2 regions of the Micromonospora echinospora genome follow, and region 2 is predicted to be linked to the other one. Evidence: predicted binding sites of a transcription regulator. Region 2 holds the regulator's gene; the other holds the start of a gene.
The links. Region 2 encodes HrcA, which represses chaperone genes, less so after heat shock. Its sites were predicted from a motif close to GGTTNGCACNCTCNNNNNGAGNGTGCNAACC; they were not measured.
Positions count from the first base shown of each region.

Region 1: the regulator HrcA is predicted to act here: its motif matches at 981-1,011, upstream of groL (chaperonin GroEL).

Region 1 covers NZ_LT607413.1:2,809,975-2,814,801, forward strand. Annotated here, with positions in the region: gene GA0070618_RS12930 (GNAT family N-acetyltransferase) at 1-39, opposite strand, end outside; gene GA0070618_RS12935 (cold-shock protein) at 264-467, shown strand; gene groL (chaperonin GroEL) at 1,202-2,824, shown strand; gene GA0070618_RS12945 (hypothetical protein) at 3,015-3,251, opposite strand; gene GA0070618_RS12950 (GNAT family N-acetyltransferase) at 3,313-4,281, opposite strand; gene GA0070618_RS12955 (S8 family serine peptidase) at 4,482-4,827, opposite strand, start outside.
Region 2 covers NZ_LT607413.1:3,799,041-3,803,867, forward strand. Annotated here, with positions in the region: gene GA0070618_RS17300 (DUF4870 domain-containing protein) at 1-762, opposite strand, end outside; gene hrcA (heat-inducible transcriptional repressor HrcA) at 1,022-2,044, shown strand; gene dnaJ (molecular chaperone DnaJ) at 2,118-3,257, shown strand; gene GA0070618_RS17320 (16S rRNA (uracil(1498)-N(3))-methyltransferase) at 3,258-3,992, shown strand; gene ppk2 (polyphosphate kinase 2) at 4,024-4,827, opposite strand, start outside.

The DNA of each region.
Region 1 (4,827 bases), 990 kb from region 2:
GGGTGCGCACGCCGTCGACCTGGCCGGATTCCGCGTCATGTCCGAATGCCTACCGCAACGATGGCCGCCGATGCGATCCCGGGTCGAGACCAGTCCGCTATGCCCTGGTTTGTGGTCGTGCGCTGTCGTCACGCTTCGTGTAGCGTGCGATTTCGGTCACCGAACATCGGCCGCTCCGGGCCGGTGAGGAAAGCGGTGGTCCCGATGTCGATCGGACCGGCGTCGGGGGTTGCGTGTCGCCCAGCGAAGTGAGGAAGTGCACCGTGGCGCAAGGCACCGTCAAGTGGTTCAACGCCGAAAAGGGCTACGGCTTCATCGCCGTCGACGGAGGACAGGACGTCTTCGTCCACTTCTCCGCGATCGAGATGGACGGCTACAAGGCGCTGGACGACGGGCAGCGGGTCGAGTTCGAGATCGCTCAGGGGCAGAAGGGTCCGCAGGCCGAGCGGGTGCGCGTCATCGCCTGAGCTGACTCCGTGAGGCGACGCTGAGGTGTCGCCACCACGACCGGCACGGCCTGCGGTCGCCCCGGCGGACAGGTGCCGGCATCGGCCCATGGCTGACCCGTTCCTCCCGTTCCCTTCGTTCCCTCCAGGCCCGCCCGGACCCGGCCCTCCCGGAGCCGGGCGCGCCCCCGTTCACCAGCCCGTTCCGGCGGCTCACCCGAGCCGTCGGTCCGAGGCGAACCGCGGCATGTCGGGGTGTCCCTCCGCGTGGACACCCCGACATGCCGCACAAGGCCCCACCCTTCCCCGTGTCCGGGATCGCTCGCTTCCGTGCCGTCGCCGCGCTCCGCCGGCTGACGTTCGTCCGGCACTCCCTCCCTCTCCGCGTCGACCATGAAGTGGGCGTGTCCAGAGAGGTCGAGTTCTCCGTCGAGCTCATGATCTTCTCGTGCGCAGTGCGGCGTGGGCCGGCCGGTGAGAGTGCCGGACGGAGCCATCGTGCTTGCACTCGGCAGGGGAGAGTGCTAAACAAGTCATTGGCACTCGCATGGCGTGAGTGCCAATGGTCGGGGCGGTAGGGCCACGGTCGCGCGGCATCGAGCCGCGTGGCACATGGCCGGTCGTCGCGGGCTATCCGGCCCGGCCGAGGAGACGTCGTCGTCGCCAGGTGGCGACGTCCCAAGGTGCGTACACCAGGCGGCCCATCCGGGACACACACTCGGGTGGCCCGTGAGTGTCCAGGAGGACAACGCCGTATGGCCAAGATGATCGCGTTCGACGAGGAGGCCCGTCGCGGCCTCGAGCGGGGCATGAACCAGCTCGCCGACGCCGTGAAGGTGACGCTCGGCCCCAAGGGCCGCAACGTCGTGCTCGAGAAGAAGTGGGGTGCCCCCACCATCACCAACGATGGTGTGAGCATCGCCAAGGAGATCGAGCTCGAGGACCCGTACGAGAAGATCGGCGCTGAGCTGGTCAAGGAGGTCGCCAAGAAGACCGACGACGTGGCCGGTGACGGCACGACGACGGCGACCGTCCTGGCCCAGGCCCTCGTCCGCGAGGGTCTGCGCAACGTGGCCGCCGGTGCCAACCCGATGGCCCTGAAGCGGGGCATCGAGGCCGCGGTCGCGAACGTCTCGGAGGAGCTGTCCAAGCTCGCCAAGGACGTGGAGACCAAGGAGCAGATCGCTTCCACCGCCTCCATCTCGGCCGGTGACGCCAGCGTCGGCGAGATCATCGCCGAGGCGATGGACAAGGTCGGCAAGGAAGGCGTCATCACCGTCGAGGAGAGCAACACCTTCGGCCTGGAGCTTGAGCTCACCGAGGGCATGCGCTTCGACAAGGGCTACATCTCCGCCTACTTCATGACCGACCCGGAGCGTATGGAGGCCGTCTTCGACGACCCGTACATCCTGATCGTCAACAGCAAGATCTCGTCGGTGAAGGACCTGCTCCCGATCCTGGAGAAGGTCATGCAGGGCGGCAAGCCGCTGCTGATCATCGCCGAGGACATCGAGGGCGAGGCCCTGGCGACCCTGGTCGTCAACAAGGTCCGGGGCACCTTCAAGTCGGTCGCCGTCAAGGCGCCGGGCTTCGGTGACCGCCGCAAGGCCATGCTGGGCGACATCGCCATCCTCACCGGTGGCCAGGTCATCAGCGAGGAGGTCGGCCTCAAGCTGGACGCCGTCGGCGTCGAGATGCTGGGCCGCGCCCGCAAGGTCGTGGTCACCAAGGACGAGACCACCATCGTCGACGGTGCCGGCGACGCCGAGCAGATCCAGGGCCGGGTGAACCAGATCCGGGCCGAGATCGACAAGAGCGACTCCGACTACGACCGGGAGAAGCTGCAGGAGCGGCTGGCCAAGCTGGCCGGTGGCGTTGCGGTGATCAAGGTCGGCGCGGCCACCGAGGTCGAGCTGAAGGAGCGCAAGCACCGCATCGAGGACGCCGTCCGCAACGCGAAGGCCGCCGTCGAGGAGGGCATCGTCCCGGGTGGTGGCGTCGCGCTGGTGCAGGCCGGCAAGACCGCCTTCGACAAGCTGGACCTCGTCGGCGACGAGGCGACCGGCGCGCAGATCGTCAAGATCGCGCTGGACGCCCCGCTGCGGCAGATCGCCGTCAACGCCGGCCTGGAGGGTGGCGTCGTCGTCGAGCGGGTCCGCAACCTCGACCCGGGTCACGGCCTCAACGCCGCGACCGGTGAGTACGTCGACCTGCTGGCCGCGGGCATCATCGACCCGGCCAAGGTGACCCGGTCGGCGCTGCAGAACGCCTCGTCGATCGCGGCGCTCTTCCTCACCACCGAGGCCGTCGTCGCGGACAAGCCGGAGAAGACCCCGGCTGCCCCGGCTGGTCCGGGTGGCGGGGACATGGACTTCTGAGTCCGGTTCCGAAACACGCCGAAGGGGCGGGCCGCGTCAGCGGTCCGCCCCTTCCGCTGTCCGCTCGCGGAGTGGACGGTCGGGCGTCCGGTAGTCGCCGCCGTCGTCTCCGGCGCGGACCCGGTGACCGCCCGTCCCGTACGAACCCGCCGTCCACGGCCCGGAGCGGGCGGTCGCCCCTTCCTTCCGGTCAGGTCGGCAGGGGGCGTCGTCGGCCCGGACGATGGTCCGGCGGATCGGTTCCGACGGGCGCGTCCACCATCTCCAACGGTTCAGCGGATGCCGGTTCGGTGCCGGCGGACATCTCCACCAGTTGTTCGGCGTCGCCGTAGTCCAGCCAGTCGATCGGCAGGTGGCCGGGCAGGTCGCCGACGGGTGCCCAGGCGAGGGGCGCGGTGTCGTCGGCTGGTTCGTCGTCCATCCTCATGACTGCCTCCTCCTGCCCGAAACGGTAGGAGATCCACGGCACGCTCCGGGGTGGAACGGGACTATTCAGGTCCCTGCCCGGTTTGGGGGCGATCGGGGTCGACGTCCTTCCGGTAGAGCAGGAAGACCCGCTCGATCCGTGCTCCCGCGCTGCCCGAGTAGAACGGCACCGGGCCGACCCAGCCGATCTGGGCGCGCTCGATCCCCGCGTCCCGCTGGTCCCGCAGGCACCGCCGCAGCAACACGCCTCCGATGCCCGAACCGACCGCCGCCGGATCGGTGCCCATCGGCCCGAACCAGCTCGGGCGGGACGACCCCCAGGCGGCGAAGCCCACCACCATCCCGTCGCGCCACGCCACGTGACACCCCGCCCCGGCGCGTCCCACCGAGCCGACCAGCTCACCGTCCCAGGCACCGCCGAAGGTGCTGCGGGCGAACGCGGTCAGCGCCGACAGGTCCGCGGGTTCCGCCCGGCGTACCGTCACGCCCGTCGCGGCCAGTCGCCGCTCCGCCTCCACGGTGGAGCGCAGCGCGGGCGAGTCGTCGTACGACAGGTCGGCGGTCATGTTCCAGGCGGTCCGGTCCTGGCGGTAGCCCAGCGCCAGCGCGGCGCAGACCGCCGGGGTGTAGCGCACGTCGATGCCCGGCCAGGCGTAGTACGGCGGGTTCCCGGCCAGCAGCACCTCCCGCGCGCCCCGCTCGGCGAGCCACCGTTCGGCGTACGCCAGCAGCGTCCGCCCCACACCGCGTCGCCGCTCCTCCGGTGCGACCACCACCAGGTCGACGCACCCGTACGCCGTATCCGGCCGCTCGGGGACGGAGCAGACCAGCACGCCGACGGGCTTCGTGCCCCGTACGGCCAGCAGCCCGACCACCGGCCGGTCGAGTCGGGCCCGCCCGTACACGGTGTCCACGATGGCCTCGGCCTCGGCGGCGTCCTCGGCCAGATCCAGGCCCCGGCGGCAGAGCGCGACCACCTCGGGCAGCCGCTCGATGGTCAGCTCGGTCACGCTGATCCGCTCGTCGTCCATGGTCGCCGACCCTAGGCCACCCGGGGCGGGAACGGCAGCCACCGGCCCGGCCGTACCGGCTGCACGGGGTGCGGCGGCTGCGGCACGGGTGTAGCGGGTGGTGGGGTTCCAGCGGTGGTGGGGTTGCAGTGGTGGCGGGGTTCCGATGGTGGTTGCAGGGGGCCCTTCCTCATCAAAAAGCGGTAACAGGGGGCCCCTGCTCACACCCCGGCGGCGCGGACGGCGGCGTAGGCGTCGACCAGGCCGGCCCCGGCGACGTTGGCGGTACCACCGCACGTCGAGGTCGCCTCCCCGCCCGGTGGGGGCGACGCCTCGACCGGGGTGGCGGTCTCCCGCAGGATGCGCCGGGTGCCGTCCACGTCGCCGACGAGGGCCGGATTGGCCGACCACATCAGCGCGACCACCCCGGCGACCTGCGGGGTCGCCATCGACGTGCCGTCCAGGACGGAGTATCCGCCCCCGGGCATCGCCGAGCGCACCCCGGCACCGGGCGCGACCAGGTCCGGCTTGGCCACCCCGGGCACCGGCCCCCGGCTGGAGAACTCG
Region 2 (4,827 bases):
GGCGTGGGCCAGGATCGCCCAGGTCCGGTCGTCGCCACCGATCGGGCCGGGTGACGGCTGCGGCCCGCCCCCGCCCGGTGGCGGATACCCGCCCGGCCCCCCGGAGGTGGGTGCCCCCGTGGCCCCGGGCGGCGGGAAGCCCGGTGGCGGGTAACCGCCCTGCTCACCGGGGGGCGGGTAACCGCCCGGTTCGCCTGGCGGGGGGTAACCGCCCTGGTCACCCGGTGGCGGGTAGCTGGCCTGGGGGTCCGGCGTCGGGTAGCCGGCCGCGGCGAAGTGTCCGCCCGAGGTCGGGTGGTCGGCCGACGGGGCGTCACCGGGCGGGCCGTAACCCGCCGTCGGCGGCTCCGGGGCGACGGCGGCGTGGCGCTCCGTCGGCAAGTCGTCGCCGAGCGACCCGTAGCGCTGCGTCGACGGCTCGTACGACGGCGTCGTCCAGTTCTCGGTGGGCGGCTCGGGAGACGATGTGGTCCAGTTCTCCGTGGGCGGCTCGTACGACGGCGTCGTCCAGTTCTCCGTCGGCGGCTCGGGGGACGACGCGGGAAGGTGCTCGGTGGGTGGCTCATGGGGCGGCGTGGACCAACCGCCGGGCGGGGTGGATCCACCCGGTGGGGGATACCCGGGTGCACCGGCCGCGTCGGACAGTGGGGCGGTGGGCTCGTCGGGTGTCGACGGGGACCCGGACGGGGCGAGCGGCATGGTCGGCTCCGGCGGGTACCGGCCGGCGTCGCCCGCGCCGGGCGGGCGCGGCGGTTCAGTCATACCGGTCACGGTAGGGGCACCGGGCAAGGCGCGACCAGCGGGCGTGTCCTGATCACCCGGGCGGACGGCCCGTACCGGGCAGGGTACGAGGGGTCGACACCGATCATCGCGTCCCGGGGGTGCCCCGACGTAGACTGGCACTCGTTAAAGTCGAGTGCCAGGAGCGTGCCGTCGCCGTCGGCGACCGCCGCCGGTCGTCGCCGGGGGTGGGCACGCACCGCGACGGGCCGGGCGCTGACCGGCGTAGGAGGTGGGGAGAGTGGGTCTCGACGACCGCAAGCTCGCCGTGCTGCGCGCGATCGTCGAGGACTACGTCGCGACCCAGGAGCCGGTCGGCAGCAAGGCGCTGGTCGAGCGGCACCAGCTCGGCGTCTCCCCGGCCACGGTCCGCAACGACATGGCGGTGCTGGAGGAGGAGGGCTACATCCGGCAGCCGCACACCAGCGCCGGCCGGGTGCCCACCGACCGTGGCTACCGCCTCTTCGTCGACCGGCTCAGCCGGGTCAAGCCGCTCAGCCCGGCCGAGCGTCGGGCGATCGAGCGGTTCCTGGTCGGCGCGGTCGACCTCGACGACGTCGTCCACCGCACCGTCCGGCTCCTCGCCCAGCTCACCCGCCAGGTGGCCGTGGTGCAGTACCCGAGCCTGGCGCGTTCCTCGGTGCGACACCTGGAGCTGGTGCCGATCTCCACCACCCGGCTGATGCTGGTGATGATCGCCGACACCGGTCGGGTCGAGCAGCGGCTGGTGGAGTTGCCCGCGCCGGTTCCCGCCGACGACGTCACCGACCTGCGTCGCCTGGTCAACGAGAAGCTCTGCGGCACCCGGCTGTCGGACACCCCGCCGCTGGTGCAGGCGTTGGTGGAGGAGGTCAGCGCCGGGCTGCGTCCGGCGATGACCACGCTCTCCACCGTTCTGCTGGAGACCCTGGTCGAACGGCACGAGGAGCGGATCGCGCTGGCCGGCACGGCCAACCTGACCCGGGGCGGCCTGCTCGACTTCCAGGGCTCGCTGCGTCCGATCCTCGAGGCGCTCGAGGAGGAGGTCGTGCTGCTCAAGCTGATCGGCGAGGTCGAGCCGAGCACGACCCGGATCCGGATCGGCGACGAGAACGAGATCGACAACCTGCGGGGTACGTCGGTGGTCAGCACGGGCTACGGTCCGGGTGCCACCATCGTGGGTGGGTTGGGCGTGCTCGGCCCGACGCGGATGGACTACCCCGGCACCATCGCCACGGTACGCGCCGTGGCACGCTACGTGGGCGAGCTGCTGGCCCAGAACTGACCAGTCAGGGCCGACGGCCGACTCGGGCCGACGACCGGCGTAACGCGAGACGAACATGAGGACACGGAACGCAGTGGCCAGGGACTACTACGGCATCCTCGGTGTCAGCCGGGAAGCCTCCGACGACGAGATCAAGCGCGCCTACCGCAAGCTGGCGCGGCAGTTCCACCCGGACGTCAATCCGGACCCGGAGGCCCAGGAGAAGTTCAAGGACATCAACGCCGCGTACGAGGTCCTCTCGGACGACCGGAAGCGGCAGATCGTCGACCTGGGCGGCGACCCGCTCGCTCCCGGCGGCGGCGCGGCCGGTCCGGGCGGGCCGGGCGGCGCGGGACCGTTCGTCGGCTTCCAGGACATCATGGACGCCTTCTTCGGCGGGGCCACCGGCTCGCGCGGGCCGCGCCCGCGCACCCGTCCCGGGGCGGACGCGATCCTGCGGCTGGAGCTGGACCTCAACGAGACGGCGTTCGGTGTCGAGGCGCCGATCACCGTCGACACCGCCGTGCTCTGCACCACCTGCTCCGGCGCGGGCACGGCCGCCGGCACCCACCTGGCCACGTGTGAGGCGTGCGGTGGCCGGGGCGAGGTGCAGTCGGTGCAGCGCACCTTCCTCGGCCAGGTCGTCTCGGCCCGGCCCTGCACGGTCTGCCAGGGGCACGGCACCACCATCCCGCACCCCTGCCCGACCTGCGCCGGGGAGGGCCGGGTCCGTACCCGCCGCTCGTTGACCGTCAAGATCCCCGCCGGGGTGGAGGACGGCATGCGGATCCGCCTCGCCCAGCAGGGTGAGGTCGGCCCGGGTGGCGGCACCGCCGGCGACCTCTACGTCGAGATCCACGAACGGCCGCACGACGTCTACTCCCGTAAGGGCGACGACCTGCACTGCCGGGTGACCGTGCCGATGACCGCGGCGGCGCTCGGCACCCGACTGACCATCAAGACCCTGGACAGCGAGGAGACCGTCGACGTCAAGGCGGGCACCCAGCCGGGCAGCACGATGCGGCTGCGCGCCCGGGGCGTACCGCACCTGCGCGGGACCGGCCGGGGTGACCTCTACGTCCACCTCGACGTGCGGACCCCGACCAAGCTCGACGCCGACCAGGAGCGGATGCTGCGCGAGTTCGCCAAGACCCGGGGCGAGGAGGTCGCCGAGCTGAGCAAGCAGGGCGGCTTCTTCTCCCGGATGCGGGACGCGTTCAACGGGCACGGCTGAGTGTCTGCCCCGCTGTTCCTGGTCGAGTCGCTGCCCGTCGCCGACACGCTGACCCTGGACGGCCCGGAGGGCCACCACGCGGCCACCGTGCAGCGGCTCCGGGTCGGCGAGGAACTGCTGCTGGCCGACGGTCGCGGCGGCACGGCCGCCGCCGTGGTCACCGCCGTCGGCCGGGGCGCCCTCGACCTGACCGTCACCTCGCGGGGGTACGTCGACGCGGCAGTGCCCCGGATCGTGGTGGTGCAGGGCATCGCCAAGGGTGACCGGGGCGAACTGGCCGTCCAGGCGATGACCGAGGTCGGCGTGGACGAGATCGTGCCCTGGGCGGCGTCCCGCTCGGTGACCCAGTGGCGGGGCGAGCGGGGCGTACGCGCCCGGGAGAAGTGGGTGGCGACCGCCCGGGAGGCAGCCAAGCAGGCCCGGCGGGCCTGGCTTCCGGTGGTGGCCGGGTCCCCCGACGAGTCGACGGCGACGGTGGCGGCGCGGATCTCCGGTGCCGCCGCCGGGTTCGTGCTGCACGAGGAGGCGCAGGACCGGCTGACCACCGTCGAGTTGCCTCCGGCCGGTGAGATCGTGCTGGTGGTGGGGCCGGAGGGTGGGATCGCCCCGGCCGAACTGGACGCCTTCCAGACCGCCGGTGGGCGCCCGGTGCGGCTCGGGCCGGCGGTGCTGCGTACCTCGACCGCCGGGGTGGCCGCGCTCAGCGTGCTCGCCACCCGCCTCACCCGCTGGTGACCCACCCCGGATCCGTCGAGATCGACACGGGTCAGAGGCGGGGGAAGACCTGGACGGTCTCCTCGTCGGGGCTGAGGTCCAGACCGGCGGAGCCGACGAGGAGGGGATCGGGCACGCCGACGACCTCGGTGTCCTTGTCCGTGTAGTCGAAGCGGTTGAGCACGTGCCGCATGGCCTCCAGCCGGGCCCGCTTCTTGTCGTTGCTCTTGACCACCGTCCACGGCGCGTCGGCGGTGTCGGTGTAGAAGAACATCGCCTCCTTGGCCTCGGTGTACTCGTCCCACTTGTCCAGCGCGGCGATGTCCATCGGGGACAGCTTCCACTGGCGTACCGGATCGACCTGACGGATGGCGAACCGGGTGCGCTGCTCGTTCTGGGAGACCGAGAACCAGAGCTTGACCAGCCGGATACCGGAGCGGACCAGCATCCGCTCCAGCTCAGGGGCCTGGCGGAGGAACTCCAGGTACTCCTTGCGGGTGCAGAAGCCCATCACCCGCTCGACCCCGGCCCGGTTGTACCAGGACCGGTCGAAGAGCACGATCTCGCCGGCCGCCGGCAGGTGGTGCAGCCAACGCTGGAAGTACCACTGGCTGGACTCCCGCTCGTTCGGCTTGACCAGGGCCACCACCTTCGCGCCGCGCGGGTTGAGGTGTTCCATGAAGCGCTTGATCGTGCCGCCCTTGCCGGCGGCGTCCCGTCCCTCGAAGAGGATCACCAGCCGTTCGCCGGACTCCTTGATCCAATCCTGGAGCTTCAGGAGTTCGATCTGGAGCAGGCGCTTGTGCTGGTCGTACTCCTCACGCGACAGGCGCTCGTCGTACGGGTAGTCCTCCCG